2 regions of the Sporosarcina sp. FSL K6-2383 genome follow, and region 2 is predicted to be linked to the other one. Evidence: a T-box and tRNA genes for the amino acid it is inferred to sense, from the RefSeq annotation. Region 2 holds a T-box; the other holds one or more tRNA genes.

Region 1 (8,332 bases), 700 kb from region 2:
AAAAAACGAAATTCCAAGCCCTTTACATAATTCTTCAACAAAAAGTCCATCTGCTGCCGATTCCTCTCCCCGCAGCATATGATCGACGTGAATCGCAGCCACTTCAATGCCCATTCTATCCCGGTACGTGGCCATGAAATGTAACAGCGCAACCGAATCGACACCACCTGAACACGCAACAAGAACACGATTTCCTGGCACAATCAATGACCATTCCTTAATAAATCGGAAAATCGATTGTTTAAATGTATCCATTGCATAAGCACCTCATTCATTACATTTCATCAATTACGCCCCGGCGTAATTGCGTCGGAATTTTGAATTGTGCCTGTCTAAGTGCCTTAATTTCTGCAAAAAACGCAGAAACACGGCAAATCGAACCCTTTGCTGTTCGATTCACAATTAACTCCCCTCAAAATCCTTGACATCCGCCGGCCGACAAAAACGCCACGTCATGTACGTCGGAGGCTTAACTTGAATCAGCAAATGTATTTGCTGATTCAAGTTAAATTTTACCCCTAGAATACCCTCACTTCAAGTTATGCGAAGCGAGGGTATGCCTATCGCATACCTTTTTCAAGAAATAATTTGTGAATAGGGCGTGAAGCTGGACCACTTTGGAAGAACATGGTCAATCTTCAACACCAGCACCGTACGATCATCCGTCACCACACCAAACTTGCGCTCCATTTCACTGATAATGCGATCCGCGATTTTATCACAATCGAACTCTTCGTATTTGTCGAGCGTTCCATACAAAACTCTCTCTTGCTTTTCAAGCGCAATCTCTCCATTAAACATTCCATCCGTCATCATTAAAACTATGTCCCCTGCCTTCAACTGTTCATTTTTTGCTTCAACAGAAAAGGAAGGGAGAAATCCAACGGGGACAGACTCGCTATCCAATCTTAAAAAGTCATCGCCTCGCTTAATATATGTGCTCATAGAACCAGCCTTCCACGACCAAAGCCGACCATCTTGTAAATCAATCAACGCCAAGTCAAGCGTTGCATACATATCATCCAACCCATTCAATGACATCATATAATGTAGCGTATGCATCGCCGTTTCTGGATCCATTTTACGATCCAAGCATTCACGCATTAATCGAATCACCTTACGACTCTCCCGGTAAGCGTTCAAATCCTGACCCATGCCATCCGACAGCAAAACAGCCGTAAGTCCGTCGTGAATTGGAAATACCTCATAGGCATCTCCCGCTTGAAATGACTCACTACCCGCCGTTGCGACAACCCCATAATCCAGTGCAAAACGGACTGCCGAACCAAATGTTAGTTGAATATGTGGAAATGGTTGCTGCTGCACAATCGATCTTGTGACTTGAAATGGCTCATCGTACATTTCTTCAAGAACCGGTAAAATAAGTCGTTCCGCGACAGTCGTATCTGTTTCAAAATCCGATCTTTTTTCCGGTATACAACAAACAATACGACGTGCTCCCCGTTCACCCGATATAATATCTATTTGAAAATACTCAATGTTTTTCTCTTGAAGTCGCTTAGCCAGCTCGTCCTCCGCTGGCTTGTACACCGATAAATCCTCTTTCACTTCATTCATAATCTTATCCAAATGCGTGCTCATATCCCGCAATTGAAGTGCTAGCATTTTCCGACCATGCTGAAGCTGTCCTGTCAATAAACGTGTCGTCGCCTGCTCCTCAAGTTCTGTTACAAGTCCGTTAAACCGAATACATTTATACTTTATCTTATCTTCAACGCGGTGACGCGTGGCTTTTTTCGTCGGAGAGTACGTCGATTCCCATTCATACAGCAGCCTAGCCATATCGTCATCCGCCGATTCCCAGCATTTTGCATAACGAAAACAAGACGCACACGTTTTAGGGATCACTTGGGGAATCGGTTCTTCTTGATTCCCTCTGGAGGAAAATCGTCCGCCAACAAGCGTTGACATGAATTCGGAGAACTGCTGGAAATCTGCCAACTGTTCGTCCAAACGCTCCGCCAACCACTTTTGACGTTTTTCCGTAGATTCCTGATTTTCTGGATAGAAGACACGACGAACAGCCCCTAGCTTTTGCGATGGAATCAATAAAAAAAGAAGCGTCGCGATACCAATTGTGACAAAATGTGAGCTATCTAACGGTAACGTCAAATCATAGAGAAGGAAAAAGAGTGATACAGACACTCCCCCTATAGCAATCCCGATTTTGCCAAAGCGACTGAGCGCACCTGCGACAAAGCCTGTCATCCCATACACAGCCATCATACCGGTAAATGATAACTCCGCTATTCCAATAATCGCAGCGATAATCATCGCAATCGTTGTTGCAAATGGTAGCCCCCCGATTAAAGCGGAAAGCAAGATCGTGAGATGAATGAGTGTTCCAGCCACAGATACATGCCCAAGCATAAGCCCACTCATCCCCGTTGTCGCCATCGCCCCAACTAAACAAGCAGCAGCGAGCCGTTCTGGCGTCCACTTGCCAAAAAAGATTCGATCCGCGGGTGGAAACGCGATAAACAGAAAAAAGGTCATGATTAATGCCAGTACTGCTTCAAAGCCAATAGATAATTGGATATTAACAGGCGGTTGCCCTACATACATAACAAACTGCCATGATACTTGTACAATGATGATACAGCCAGCTACCGTTAACGGTATTGATTTTCGGAAGAACGGGTATCTGACGACTGCATTGAATAGAGCAAGCAATAATAGCTGAATAACTGCCTGTCCCACACCTAAAAATGCACTTCCTGCCATACCACCAATAAAAACCCACACGAGATATTTTTTAAAGCGCGCTCGTGCTAGCGCCCAGACAGGCAGGAAAAAGGGCACAGCTGCATCAAATAACACAGCTTGCGACAAGAAAAAGGAGCCAAACAAAAATAAGGTTGCAACGAGTATGTCTATTTTGTGCTTTCCAAGCATTCCTATATACATACGAATTGGCTGACCTACCGGACGTGTCATACTGTCTATCAATTTCATTTCCCATTCCCCCTATGTCTACTATGCTCCCAGTATACATATGGAAACGGCAGGAAATTGTCTGTTCGTGACGACTAGAAAATAAAATGTTTCGACTTGTTACGAACTATTTTTCTTTTTTCCTACGATGGCTTGACACTATGATAGTTCGGATGTAATATGAATATTGTTGTTCTTGAAGAAGATACAATCACACAATCACGGCGGCGTAGCTCAGCTGGCTAGAGCGTACGGTTCATACCCGTAAGGTCGGGGGTTCGATCCCCTCTGCCGCCATACTGAAGAAGGCATAATGCTTGTTGGAGCTAGACGTTGGCTTCATATCTAAAAAAGCGACAGACATCGGGATATTCCCATTGTCTGTCGCTTTTATATATGATGTACATTTTTTATTGAATTGAAACAGCTAGCAAGTTACCCTCTTCTTGCGCCGCGGCCACCGCGTTTCGATTCTGTCGCTCTCTTCAAAGTCGAGAGGCGTTCTTCACTATCTTTCATGAACTTAGCCATCTTCGTTTCAAAATTTTCTGGGCGTTCAACCGGGCTAGGACGACCACCTTGACGAGGACGTTGAGGGCGCTGCGGACGTTCTGGACGTTGCTCAGACTCAGGCTTCGCTTTACGAATCGACAACCCAATCTTGCCATCTGTTCCGACATTCATCACTTTCACTTCAACCATGTCGCCTACTTTTAAATGTTCGTTAATGTCTTTGACATAGTTGTCTGCCACTTCACTAATATGGACAAGACCTGTCGAACCGCTCGGTAGCTCAACAAACGCTCCGAAGTTTGTGATTCCTGTTATTTTACCCTGTAACTTGCTGCCTACTTCAATTGACATAAAAAAAATGCTCCTCCTTAGAATTTAAGCGGGCTCCTTTTTAGAAGCCTTGCAACCGTATTAATGATCCTATCAATTACGCCTCGGTGTAATTGCGTCGGGATTTTTAATTGTGCTCGCACAATTAAAAATCCCTGACATCTGCCGGAGGCTTAATTTGAGTTAGCGGGGGTTCCGCTAATTCAAGTTAAAATACAGAATCCCTACTCTCTATTATAGCCAACAAAAAAAGAGTGTCAATAAGACTACTCTTTTCCGTCGTCTTTTTTATCGTTTTTCTTCTTATTTTCTGGCACGGAGAAAATAATCTCGTTATTTTCAGACAAAAAATATTCTTTCCGCGCAAGCTTCGCAATATAATTATCGTCATCCAATTTAACAAGCTGTCTATTCAACATTTCTTGTTCTTCTTGTACGACTTCAAGCTGCGCAAGCACATCCTTCCGCTGCTGCTCCTTTACCGCCAAAACCTGCTTTTGTTTGATTTGCATTTGTATTAAACCGCCAAAGGTAACAGCTACGATAATGGCAAACACCGTCAACCTGCGATATAACCTTACTTTCCTTGCATTTTTTCGATTTTCTTTCTGTTGCAGGGAACGGACATATTCAGTTTGAATCGTTGCAACCGTTGCCGGCGATTTTCTCTGCTGCTTTTGTTCCAAGTCCCGCACGTCCTCTCATCACATCACCATCGTTAGTCTATCGATTATATATCATTTCTTCCTCTTATTAAAGAGGTTTCTCGAAATGATGCGGAATAGCTTCACGAATGGGGTGAAAAGAAACACGACAATCTTAATTATCATACGAAAGACTTGCTGGATAATCGACATAACCAACCGAATAATGAACCATAACGGTTTGATGAAAATCATCAAGATGATTCTCCCGAGCAAACGGCATGGCTTATAAAATAAACTAGCATACAATAGCAGTCCACTAATCTGCGCAAACGGGTCATACATTCGCCATGCCCCGTCCCGAACAAGAAAAAGGACATAAAATGTCCCGCATCCGACAACAAACCAGCCAATGACCTCAAACCATACCGCACGCCTTCTAATGAATGACTTCTTTCCGGCATGCGCAGTTCCAGTCCCAATCATATCCATGAATGCCCCGGCAACAATACCTGTCCCAATCATTGCAAGTAGACTAAGAAACTGAACGGATAGACTCATCCAAACAATTTATGGAGGAAGTTCCGCGAACCTGCTTCTTCTTCGTCATATTGGATGGTGGCAACCGTGCCTTCCAATGTGAGAAGTCCTTTATCGACATCGAGATGGACGATGCGCAGTTCCTCTCCGCGTATTTGCAGCAATCCTTGCGATGTCCGAATCAAAAATTCTTCTTGATCGAAGCGATCGATTGATTTTACTGATGTGAGATCCATCCTCTTTCTGTTGCGCATTGTCACAACATGATCACCTGATGGGATTGTGTACGTAGGACTGTCCGTCTGGAATTGCATATGATGCTTCCCCCTTCGCTTGTATGTTCACAGTCATCTTATGCTAAGGACTAAAAAAACATGACAGGAGAATTTCTCTGTCATGTTGGTTAAGTTCATATCGATTGATGAACTTTTTACTTGTTTAATATACCCGAGAGAAGAGATTGGAAAATAAAGAATAGAGGGCTTTCTATAAAGAGTGTAAGTCCCCGAAGATGTAATTTCGGGGACTCTGGCACTTTGTACGATGTATTCCTTCTTTACTTTTTTAAAATCACAAATGGAAACACTAGTAGATAGGGAAGGCTTCAGCAACCAAAATTGCAGCTTTACAAATGCTACCAGCCCCTCTCTCAAAACCGAAAATCAACATCGTAACAATAAATGTGCTACATCCATGTCATCCTGGATAATATCAAGGTATCTTACCATGACGCTTTCAGGGCTATGATTGAACATCTTCAACTAAAAAAAATCCAATTAATAGGGGTAGTTTTGTTTTAGCAGAAGGAAGAGACCATTCGTTCCCACAATGGTTTAATTTTAACTGGGTCTGCAACGCAAGATAAAACCCATTCAGTTTCATTGGATAACAGTTCACATATAAGCTGAGCTGCATGTTTATGTTTTTGGGGTGTCATATTCTTAAAGACCTGATTAATGACACGGACGACGCCTTCTGGAAGTGATGTCTCAATTGTTTTCATTCCCAATTGTGCCCTGTCCGGATTGTACCTGTGAAGTAACACTCTTGATAAATGCGTCATGACATGGTGGAGCATACTTACTAACCAAATATCATTGCCCCGAGCAGACGATTTCTTATATTGAAAAAGGAACCATGCAACATCGTCGACAGCATCCTGAAACTCATTATCGGATAATTTCAGATTCTGGTTTTGTTTGAATTTCTCTAATTTATTGTTTGGATCGAAGAGGACTTTCATGAAATCCTTTTCGATATATGTGTGTTCTGTGACCGTAAACAGGTCTATATGCACACTTGCTTTGCTAATTGCCAAAACGCTTCGAGTTCGTCCAGTGTCTAGTCGGCCAATCGTGATCCACACACAATCGGAAACTATGTAAATTTATCACGCGTGTTGATTAACCAAAATTATACAGTGTTCAATTGATTTATCCTCCATTGAAAATCTATGGTTTCATTCAAACTAATACGCCACTCAATTGGCAGCTCATCACAAAGAAACATGCGTGTAAAACCTGCAAATGATAAGGGTTTTATGTGCTTTACCTTACTTCCTTGTACATGAATAAATTTCAGTAAAACATAGGCAATCATAGCCGCAAACAATGACTTCGAAAATACGTTTCATAATCGCGTAATCTAACGTTTTCATATGCTTTGACAGTGATGAATGATCCACAGAAATAAGTCCTATACTTGGACCCACATCGGCTGCGTGACGGAGGCTCTTCCATTCATTTGTTGCAGCACTAATCAAATATGAAATGACTGTAGAAACCGTGCATTTTCGGGCTGTATCTGTATAGTTAAACTCCGTTAAAATAGCCTGTAGCTCTGCTTCTGAAAGAAATTTTTGAATCAGTGTGTGGGACGTGGTATTCTTGTTCATGAGAGATTCCTCGTTTCGTCAATGTTGGTGTGGTAACTTACATTGTACAAGAGGGTCTCTCTTTTTTGTAGTTATTTATTGGTAGAAACTAGATAATCAACACGCGTGTTAGAATGTAGGATTTCATTCACTGTCTCTACAATTTCCATTGCTAACTATGTGCATCTTTATCTGAACCTTTTATTGATGTTTGAATGATAATGGTTTTTTGATACTCAGTATTTATATTTCCGAATACGTGCTTATATCTATGTCAACAACGGATTTAATTACATTTTTTGCAATGGACTCAACATCCTTTTTTACTGAATTAAAATATTCTTTATTCTCTTTAACTTTTACCTTCAATTCTATCTCCAAGTTCGAACTTACTGTAAACTCCAAATCCCTATATTTCTCATATTTTTTTCAGTTACCGTATTCAATGCAGAAAATTGTAATTCTTGTTCTTTAGTAGATAAAGGTTCTGGTTCATCCTTATTCGCAACGGGAGTATCAACTTCTGAATGCTTATTTAACATGCTAAATGATGCTATTCCCACTATAAGTATTCCATTAATAATCAATATCCTTTTTAACATATAATCCCTCCTGTTAAGAAGGTAAGGGTGTGCCTCTGCATCTTATTAATTTAGTTTCGTATATTTTAAACTTAAAAAGCTAACAATGGAATTAATATGGAATTTTACCGTTCTTCCAAAAATGCTTTTTTACATTTAGAGGTGAGGGATGTACATGTTTTGGAAAAAACAATCAAATGAAAATAAGCCTGTTTCTCAATCAAACGCAGAATCAGAATTATCAATAGAGGCTCTAAAAAAAGCCCTCGTTCAAATGGATGATGCGGAATTTGTGGAAATCAACATTTCTGAAAATCAAAATGTTGAACTTATCTACGTAAGAACCCTGATTGACCAAGAAAAATTAAATGAAAGCATTGTAAAACCTTTATCTAACTGTTCCGAACAATCCATTCAGGAATGCCATGTTCACTCAACAATAAACTCCATTTCCACTTTTAAAGAGGCAAAAAAGCAGCTGTTTAAAGGATCAGTCTTGTTATTTGACTCTTCGTCAAACCTTTGGTTCGCTATCCCTTTAAAAAATCCACTTGGACGTGCAATTGAACCATCCGATACTGAAACCATCCTTTTAGGAGCAAAAGACAGCTTCAGTGAACAGCTAGAACAAAATATTACGCTCATTCGTAGACGTCTTCCAACACATGATCTGAAAACAGAGAAGTTCACCGTTGGTTCTTTAAGTGAGACAAATGTGGTCTTATTGTACATAGAAGGGCTGACCAATCCAGAATTTGTTTCAACCGCCAAAAAGAAGATTTTGGAAATTAATTATGATCTCTTCTTTGATTCTTCTCAAGTAGCGGAATTCATGGAGGGACATCAAGACAGTATTTTTCCTCAGTTTCAGCAAACTGACCGACCTGATGTTGTTG
Region 2 (8,332 bases):
TACAATAAAATCGTTTCATCACCGAAAATGACATTCGTTTTCTGATCATTGACGTTTTGCATAATGGACGTCACGCCTGGAATGACACGTTTGATCAATTCAATCGCAGCATCTTTCTGCGTGAATTTCTTTTTGCGTGTCACTAACACAACCATCACTTCGCCTGTTGTACGCCCTTTACGAACGATTAAATGCCTAAGCATACCGAGATGAGTCTTTTCATCATAGGCGTCAATGCCCATCATATGCAGTTCATATTTAAACATAGCCATCAGATCATCTGCCTCGTGACTTTGGATGAGGCAGATATCTGTGTCGACGATGTGATGTGTGCGTGATTTGTAAAAGCCTGAAACGACTTTACCATCGCGCTCACTGAAAGGGATTTGTGATTTATTGCGGTAGCGCCACGGATCGTCCATTCCTTTGACAGGATGAACAGGCACATGTGGTAGCTTCGCAACGCGATCCATCACGTCACGCACCGTTTTTCGTTTTTGTACGAGCTGTCCCTCATAGGACAAATGCTGCATTTGGCAGCCGCCGCATTCCGAGAATACATGGCAAGGTGGTTTAACACGGTCAGGCGACTCTTTTGTCACCTTTAACAATCGTGCAAAGCCATAGTTTTTCAACGTTTTGCCCACTTGGATATACACTTCTTCACCAGGTAACGCACCAGGGATGAACAGCGGATAGCCGTCTACTTTCGCAACACCCGAGCCGTCATGCGTCAAATCCTCTACAAAGACATTCAATTTTTCATTTCGATTTACACTAAAAGACATTATTTTTCCTCCACAATTCAGATGTCTTTAGTTTACCATAGAAACAGGCTTAGCTATTTCTAAAGCGAATTGCTTTGCGCCTCTAATTTTGCTAACTCTTCCCCGATTTTGACTGTATCAATACGCTCGAACAACGGTTTAATCGTTGCAAACTGATAGGCTGATTTCTTGATTGCCTGCCACTTGAACTCGGATAGGTTCAACATAGCCTTCACTACATCACTCGAAGTGGGCAGAAATGGCGACAGCAATTGAGCACTATTTGCGATGATGTGAACACATGTTAGTAATGTATTATCGCAAGCCACTCTATCCTCCGTAAGTTGTTTCCACGGCTGTTCGCGGTCGAAATATTTATTAGCACCGCGAATCAATTCAAAGATTTCATCCAATGCTTGCTTAAAATGTCCTTCCTCGATCAGCTGACCAATACGGGCATATAATTGTTCAATACTTTCATCAATCGCCACGTCTATTTCACCTGTTGTAATTTCTCCACCATATGATTTCTCTAAAAATTTCAATGTCCGGTTAATGAAATTACCATATGCGCCAAGAAGCTCGGCATTATGACTAGAAATGAATTCTCTCCATGAAAAATCAGTATCACGATTTTCAGGCGCATTCGTTGTTAAAAAGTAACGAATGGAATCCGCATGATAACGTTCTAAAATATACGGAACCCACACCGCCCAGTTGTTGCTCGTCGACAACTTCTTTTTTTCGAGCGTCAAATATTCATTGGAAATAATATGTGTGGGCAATGCTGGATTTTTGATACCTAGCAAAATCGCTGGCCAAATGATGGAATGAAAAGGGATATTATCTTTGCCATGGACATAGTAGGATGTCGTGTTTTCATTCCAAAATTCGGTGATGTCATTCCCCGTTTGGGCCGCCCATTCGATGCTTGCGGAATAATAGCCTGACACTGCTTCAATCCATACGTACACTTTTTTATCTTCAAAACCTTTGACAGGGATACTGACGCCATTTGCGATATCCCTGGAAACTGCACGATCTTGTAGCCCCTCCTTCAAATAGCGTTTGGACAATTGAATCGCATTATCTCGCCATGCTTTATTAACAGAGGCAATCTCTACAACAGCCTCAAGTTCTTCTTGGAATTGGCTTAATTCAAAATAAAAATGCTCCGTTGTTTTCTTAATTGGTGTATTGCCGCATAATTTACAGACGGGTTTGATCAAATCTAGGGGGTCTAAAATCGAAGAGCAATTGTCGCATTGGTCTCCTCGCGATTTCGCGCCACAGTTGGGACATTCACCTTCCACATAGCGATCCGGCAGAAACTTTTGGTCATGCTGACAATACATTTGCTCAATTTCTTTTTTATAAAGAAAGCCATTTTCGAGTAATGTTAAAAATATTTTTTGTACGGTTTGATGATGATGCGGACTATCTGTTCTTGTGTATAAATCATAGGTGAAGCCTAACTTGTTAAAAGAAGCCGTAAATTCATTATGGTAGCGATCTGCCACTTCTTTGACGGTTATCCCTTCTTGATCGGCCCGGATGGAGATCGGCGTCCCGTTGCAATCACTTCCTGAAACATACAGTACTTTATCACCCTTTAATCGATAATAACGTGCCAAAATATCACCTGGTAATAGTGCTGCGATATGCCCTAGATGTAGCGAACCATTGGCGTATGGCCATGCTCCTCCAATAAAAATACTCATATTAACCTCTCCCCTTTAAATGAATGAAAAAAACCTCGCCCTCATCGAATAAATCGATAAGGACGAGGTTTAAAACTCGTGGTACCACCTTAGTTACGCAAACAACTCACATTGTTCGCCTCCAAAAGTACAAGGCGTGACTGCCTTTATACTTTGACATTTGTAACAAGTGTCAAATCTTGTCGTAGCCTACTAGTGAAATCACGTTCAGTACGCAGCTCAGAGATCATGTTCAAACGATTCGTCCGCTTCATTTCCACCAACAGAAGCTCTCTATGCGACATCCTCATTTTACTTTTCCTCTTCAACGCTTTTGATTATTTCTATTTATAGTAATGAACTTATCTAAATAAAGCAAGGTAATTCTACGCGTCGCGTCGGTTAACAACGTTTTCCGCAATGTTCACAACGTTTCCAGCAAACTAGACAACATTTTCATCTAACTTAACAACGTTATGCTGGAAGTAAACAACGTTCGCACAACTAAACAACGCTTTCCATAATGTTCGCAACGTTATCGTCAAACTAGACAACATTTTCATCTAACTTAACAACGTTATCCTGGAAGTAAACAACGTTCGCACAACTAAACAACGCTTTCCATAATGTTCGCAATGTTATCGTCAAACTAGACAACATTTTCATCTAACTTAACAACGTTATCCCGAAACTAAACAACGTTCACCCACAAAAACAGACGTCTCATCACTTCCTCCTCTCAATCCGCTCCCTCACTGCCCCATCCAACGGCGCAACGACAAATGCCACAACAAGCCCTCCGATAAGGACGATGAATGGTGCGTAGAACATTAAAAAATGTGTCATCAACTAGTCCTCCTTATGCATGGTAGTTGCCCTTTCCACGGACATAATCTTTATCAAACAAGAACAAACGCATGAGCAAATACAATGACGGAATGAGCAACCCAAGCCCCATGATGAACACGACAATTAGCGAAATCGCCATCGCTGGGTTCGTGAAGCTATCGTAAATCGTCAAGTATGGATACAACAAATACGGATAATGGGATGCGCCATAACCATAGAAGGCAAAGGCGAATTGTCCAATCAGTAATAGAAATGCTAAACCGTACTTACTACGTTTCCATAACAGCCAAACCGTTCCGACAAACATCAGAAATGACACCAAAAACATCGGCCAGAAGTTTTGGATATTACTATAATGCTCTGGATTGTGATTTCTTAATTCAACAATGATACCTCCTGCCGTAATCATTGTCGGCAATGCCCAAATGAGTGCGTATTTCCGCAACAGCTTCGTCGCTTCTACATCACGCGCTTTATTGGCATACCACGTCAAAAATACAGCTGATATATAAAGCGTCGCCACAATGCTTAACACGACAATCGCCCAGGTCAATGGGCTCGTAAACAGCACCCAATAATCGAGTACGGGATTGCCATCCACCATTTCAACAAAGCCGCCTTCTGAAATCGTCAACACAATCGAAAGCGAAGCTGGAATGAGTAGCCCCGCAACTCCATACATAAACGAATAGCCTTTATGACCACGTGCTCCGTACGTTTCAAATGCATAATACGAGCCACGAATCGCTAATAAAATGACGCCGATACTAACGGGAACCAGCAATGTGGTCCCATAATAAAACGCCGTCTTCGGAAAGAAACCGATAATCCCGACAAAGAAGAACACTAAAAAAACATTCGTCACTTCCCAAACGGGCGATAAATAACGCTGGATAATATTTGTTAAAATACGTTTTTTCCCCGTCAGTAAGCTGTAAGCATTGAAAAATCCAGCTCCAAAGTCAATGGCCCCTATAAGGATGTACCCAAACAAAAAGGTCCATAAAACCGAAATACCAAGTATCTCAAGCGTCATAGCATATCGCCGCCTTTCTCCGTCTCACGGTCTTCAATTTCACGTTCAACCGGGTTGTTACGGAACATCCGTCGTAATACGACGACACTACCGACCCCTAAAACAAGGTAGAGGAGCGAGAACAGGATTAACATTGTATCTACTTGACCACTCGTTGTAGCAGCATCTTGCGTGCGCATGATACCACGCAGAATCCACGGCTGCCTACCCACTTCAGCCATCCACCAACCTGCTTCAATCGCCAAGATGGAAAGCGGTCCTCCGAACACTATGAGCCAACGGAACCATTTCGTCGTCACCATTTTCCAACGACGTTTTGTACCTAGCCAAAACACGCCGGACAGCACCGTCATCCAAATACCAATGGTTACCATGATGTCAAACAAATAGTGGATGTATAAGGGCGGTGTATCTTCCTCTGCAAATTGGTCGAGTCCAATCACTTCTGCCGTTGGATTATTATGTGCCAATATCGATAATGCAAACGGAATTTTAATCGCATACTTTACTTCTTTATCATCCAACACACCATACAGGATAAGCGGTGCATTGCCCTCCGTTTCAAAATGCCACTCTGCCGCTGCTAATTTCTCTGGCTGATATTCAGCCAGATATTTTCCTGAAAAATCACCAATGATCGCGGTTGCAATCGCAAATACCAAACCAACCTTCATCGTCAAATATAGAGCTTTCTTATGGTATATATGATTTGAACCTTTCAACAAGCGAAATGCCGCAATGGACGCTAGCACAAATGCCGCTGTCATATAAGATGTTGCCACGACATGCGCTACTTTCGTTGGCATTGCAGGATTAAACATTGCAAGCAGCGGGTTAATATTAATAAGCTCCCCGTTAACGATATCAAACCCTTGTGGTGCGTTCATGAACGCATTGACAATCGTGATAAATACCGCAGAAAATGAAGCCCCGATGGCTACCGGAATCAATAAGAGTAAATGCTTCTTCTGATTCTCAAATCGATCCCATGTATATAAATAAATACCTAAAAAAATTGCTTCAAAAAAGAATGCGAATGTTTCCATGAACAGTGGCAGTGCGATAACATTTCCCGCAAGCTCCATGAAGTTCGGCCATAACAAAGATAACTGCAGACCAATCGCGGTTCCGGTTACAACGCCGACAGCAACTGTAATAACAAAGCCACGTGCCCAGCGCCTAGCAAGTAAAATGTAATGCTCATCATTCTTCTTAATTCCAACCCATTGAGCAATCATAATCATAAGCGGAACACCAACGCCAATCGTCGCATAAATAATATGGAAGGATAAGGTCGTTTCCGTTAACACACGTGAAAAAAAGACTGATTCTTCGTTCCCCATCTAGCTTTCCTCCTTTCAGCTCCCAAAAATCCGTCCCAAAATAGACAACGTCATAATGCCCGCAATAATAAATGCAAGCCACATCAGCCACTTTTCTTGTCTTTTATACATCGAGGCACACCCTTCCAATAAATCTTAACAATTTTTCTCCTACTTCTTCTTATACCCACTATGCTGCTAAATAATGTATGTAAACGCCACTGGCAGTGAACATTTTTTGAAATTACCTAGAGAACTTGACTACCTATTCGACAAACTGACCTACTATGACTACAACAGAATCTATTCAACAAAAAAAAGCTGTATGCAATGTCCTTAAATGACCATGCATACAGCTTTCCCCATATATACTCTCTTATATCCTATCTTCGTCTCTCAATTCATCTAGCGGCGCAAACATATCTATATGTCTGTATAAATTTTGGAACGTCGCTGGAAGAACACCACCATATTCCCCATCAAGGTTCAATAGTACTTCCTCCGATGATGTTATCGTAATCTTCTCCGCTGCACTCGAAATGACAAGTGGATCACCGAGATGCTCACCACGTAGAGCAAGTGACACAATGCGGATGAATTCAGCAATATTGCATTTTTTCAAAATCAGTAGTGTAAACTTACCGTCGTTTATACTTGAATTGGGAGCCAACTTTTCGAATCCACCAATGGAATTCGTCAATCCAACGAGGAACATCATCGCTTCATCATCAAACACTTGATCATCATATTCAATTCTTACATGTGATGAATGAATAGACGGCAGCATTTCAATGCCTTTTAAATAATAAGCTAGCTGACCAAGCACTGTTTTCAGCTTACTCGGCACATCGTATGTTAACTCCGTCATTCTCCCACCACCTGCAATATTGATGAAATGGCGATCGTTCATGAGCCCAACATCGACCGGTATTTTTTCGCCACGGACGATGATGTCAACCGCAGCATCAATATCGCGTGGAATACGTAACGCACGTGCGAAGTCATTCGTTGTCCCCGTCGGAATGAGTCCAATCGTAGGGCGTTTGTCAAATGAGCTGACACCTGCCACAACCTCGTTGAGCGTACCGTCTCCCCCTGCTGCAACCACTACGTCAAATCCATGCTCCACAGCTTGTTTTGCAGCCTCCGTCGCATCGCCTTCACAGGTCGTCGCATGACAAGACGTCTCATAACCAGCCATTTCAAACTTTTCAAGTACTTCACCTAAATGTTTACGAAATACCTCGCGCCCTGACGTCGGATTGTAAATAATTCGTGCTCGCTTCATCCGAAATTCCCTCTATTCGTACATATAATTTTTTTAATGATTGTCCTTTATCAATTACGCCTCGGCGTAATTGCGTCCAGATTTTGAATTGCGCCTGAGGCCTACAGGATGTAGGTCATGCAGTCGTTGCGACAGGACGTCGCGAACTTAGACTGCCATCTTTTTAACTCCCTTCAAAATCTGTGACATCTGCCGGAGGCTTTAACATGAAACAGCAGGGGGTTTGAACTTCTGCTGTTTCATGTTAATAGGACGAAGCATCAACTAAGATAGTTGCTACGTCCTCATTGATTTACTCCCAATTAAGACTGCTTCTGTAAGACAGGCAAGAATGTTTTGCGAATATCTTCATATACCGTCAGCCAATGCTCAGGCTTCGATGTATATTCCGCAGTGATTTGCTCAATGAATGCCTGTTGCTTCTCTTTATAATCCGGCGCATCAGCAGGTGGTAAATCCTTACGTAGTTCCATCACATAGTCTTGAATACTTGCTGCACGTGGTCCCCACTTCGCCTCAACTTCTCCGTTTTCATCAAGAAGCAGATAGACAGGAATCGATCGACCACCATTCGTTAAGTGCCTGTCGATTAAATCCGTATCCACATCACGGTAGACCGCACGTACGTCGAGTTCTGCCGCCTCAGCAATTCTTCTGAACACTGGATTGTTCATCATCGCATCGCCACACCAGTCTTCTGTAATGACAAGAACACCTGGCTTCTTTTCTTTTAGTAGCGTGATGAATTCATCATCCTGTGGCACTTCAAATTGTTCGTAAATACGGAAGCTGTGCTCCTTATGCTTCTCCATCTTGTCCATATATTGTTCAAGCGAAATCGCTTCATCAAAAAATTGTTTTTCTGTTTTCATATAGCATCAACACTCCTTTACACTAATTGTACGTTGTCCCTTCGCGCGAATCAAATTCCAAGATTCACGTACCACACAAGGTTCAGAAAGGAAAAATACCCATCCCACTCCAGTGTCCAGTCAACTGACACCATTCGCGTCCTTCCGCGAATGGCGACAGCAAATGCAGAGAGCAGCACATTCAACGGAATAACAATGCCCCACCATCCCCAGATTCAGTGGACTATCAAAAAACACCTTGCGCAGTGACCATACAAAGTCATACACAAGGTGATTTAAATATTATCTTTTCGCAATCTCTTCAAGAAGGATTTTATTGACGAGTGGTGGGTTTGCTTGCCCTTTCGTCGCTTTCATAATTTGACCAACAAGGAAGCCGACTGCACGGTCTTTCCCGTTTTTGTAGTCTTCAATCGATTGTTCGTTGGCATCCAGTGTTTCAATAACAATTGTGCGGAGCGTGCCTTCGTCAGAAATTTGGACAAGCCCTTTTGCTTT

Evidence for each region. The T-box of region 2 lies ahead of metG (methionine--tRNA ligase). A T-box ahead of a tRNA ligase gene usually reads a tRNA of that ligase, here a tRNA-Met.
Region 1: it has a tRNA-Met gene. The T-box ahead of metG (methionine--tRNA ligase) is inferred to sense a tRNA for this amino acid. The anticodon was not compared.

The regions. Positions count from the first base shown of each region.
Region 1 is NZ_CP152017.1:565,099-573,430, reverse strand. Features, by position in the region: gene tilS (tRNA lysidine(34) synthetase TilS) at 1-255, opposite strand, end outside; gene MKZ10_RS03010 (hypothetical protein) at 275-400, opposite strand; gene MKZ10_RS03005 (SpoIIE family protein phosphatase) at 577-2,976, opposite strand; tRNA gene MKZ10_RS03000 (tRNA-Met) at 3,179-3,252, shown strand; gene MKZ10_RS02995 (S1 domain-containing RNA-binding protein) at 3,391-3,819, opposite strand; gene MKZ10_RS02990 (septum formation initiator family protein) at 4,065-4,484, opposite strand; gene yabQ (spore cortex biosynthesis protein YabQ) at 4,536-5,003, opposite strand; gene yabP (sporulation protein YabP) at 5,000-5,296, opposite strand; gene MKZ10_RS02975 (hypothetical protein) at 5,779-6,300, opposite strand; gene MKZ10_RS02970 (hypothetical protein) at 6,535-6,876, opposite strand; gene MKZ10_RS02965 (hypothetical protein) at 7,245-7,457, opposite strand; gene MKZ10_RS02960 (spore germination protein) at 7,612-8,332, shown strand, end outside.
Region 2 is NZ_CP152017.1:3,530,928-3,539,259, forward strand. Features, by position in the region: gene rlmD (23S rRNA (uracil(1939)-C(5))-methyltransferase RlmD) at 1-788, opposite strand, end outside; gene metG (methionine--tRNA ligase) at 848-2,488, opposite strand; T-box leader at 2,544-2,805, opposite strand; gene MKZ10_RS17890 (cytochrome d ubiquinol oxidase subunit II) at 3,327-4,352, opposite strand; gene MKZ10_RS17895 (cytochrome ubiquinol oxidase subunit I) at 4,349-5,695, opposite strand; gene MKZ10_RS17900 (diacylglycerol kinase) at 6,051-6,962, opposite strand; gene MKZ10_RS17905 (thioredoxin family protein) at 7,265-7,834, opposite strand; gene gatB (Asp-tRNA(Asn)/Glu-tRNA(Gln) amidotransferase subunit GatB) at 8,117-8,332, opposite strand, start outside.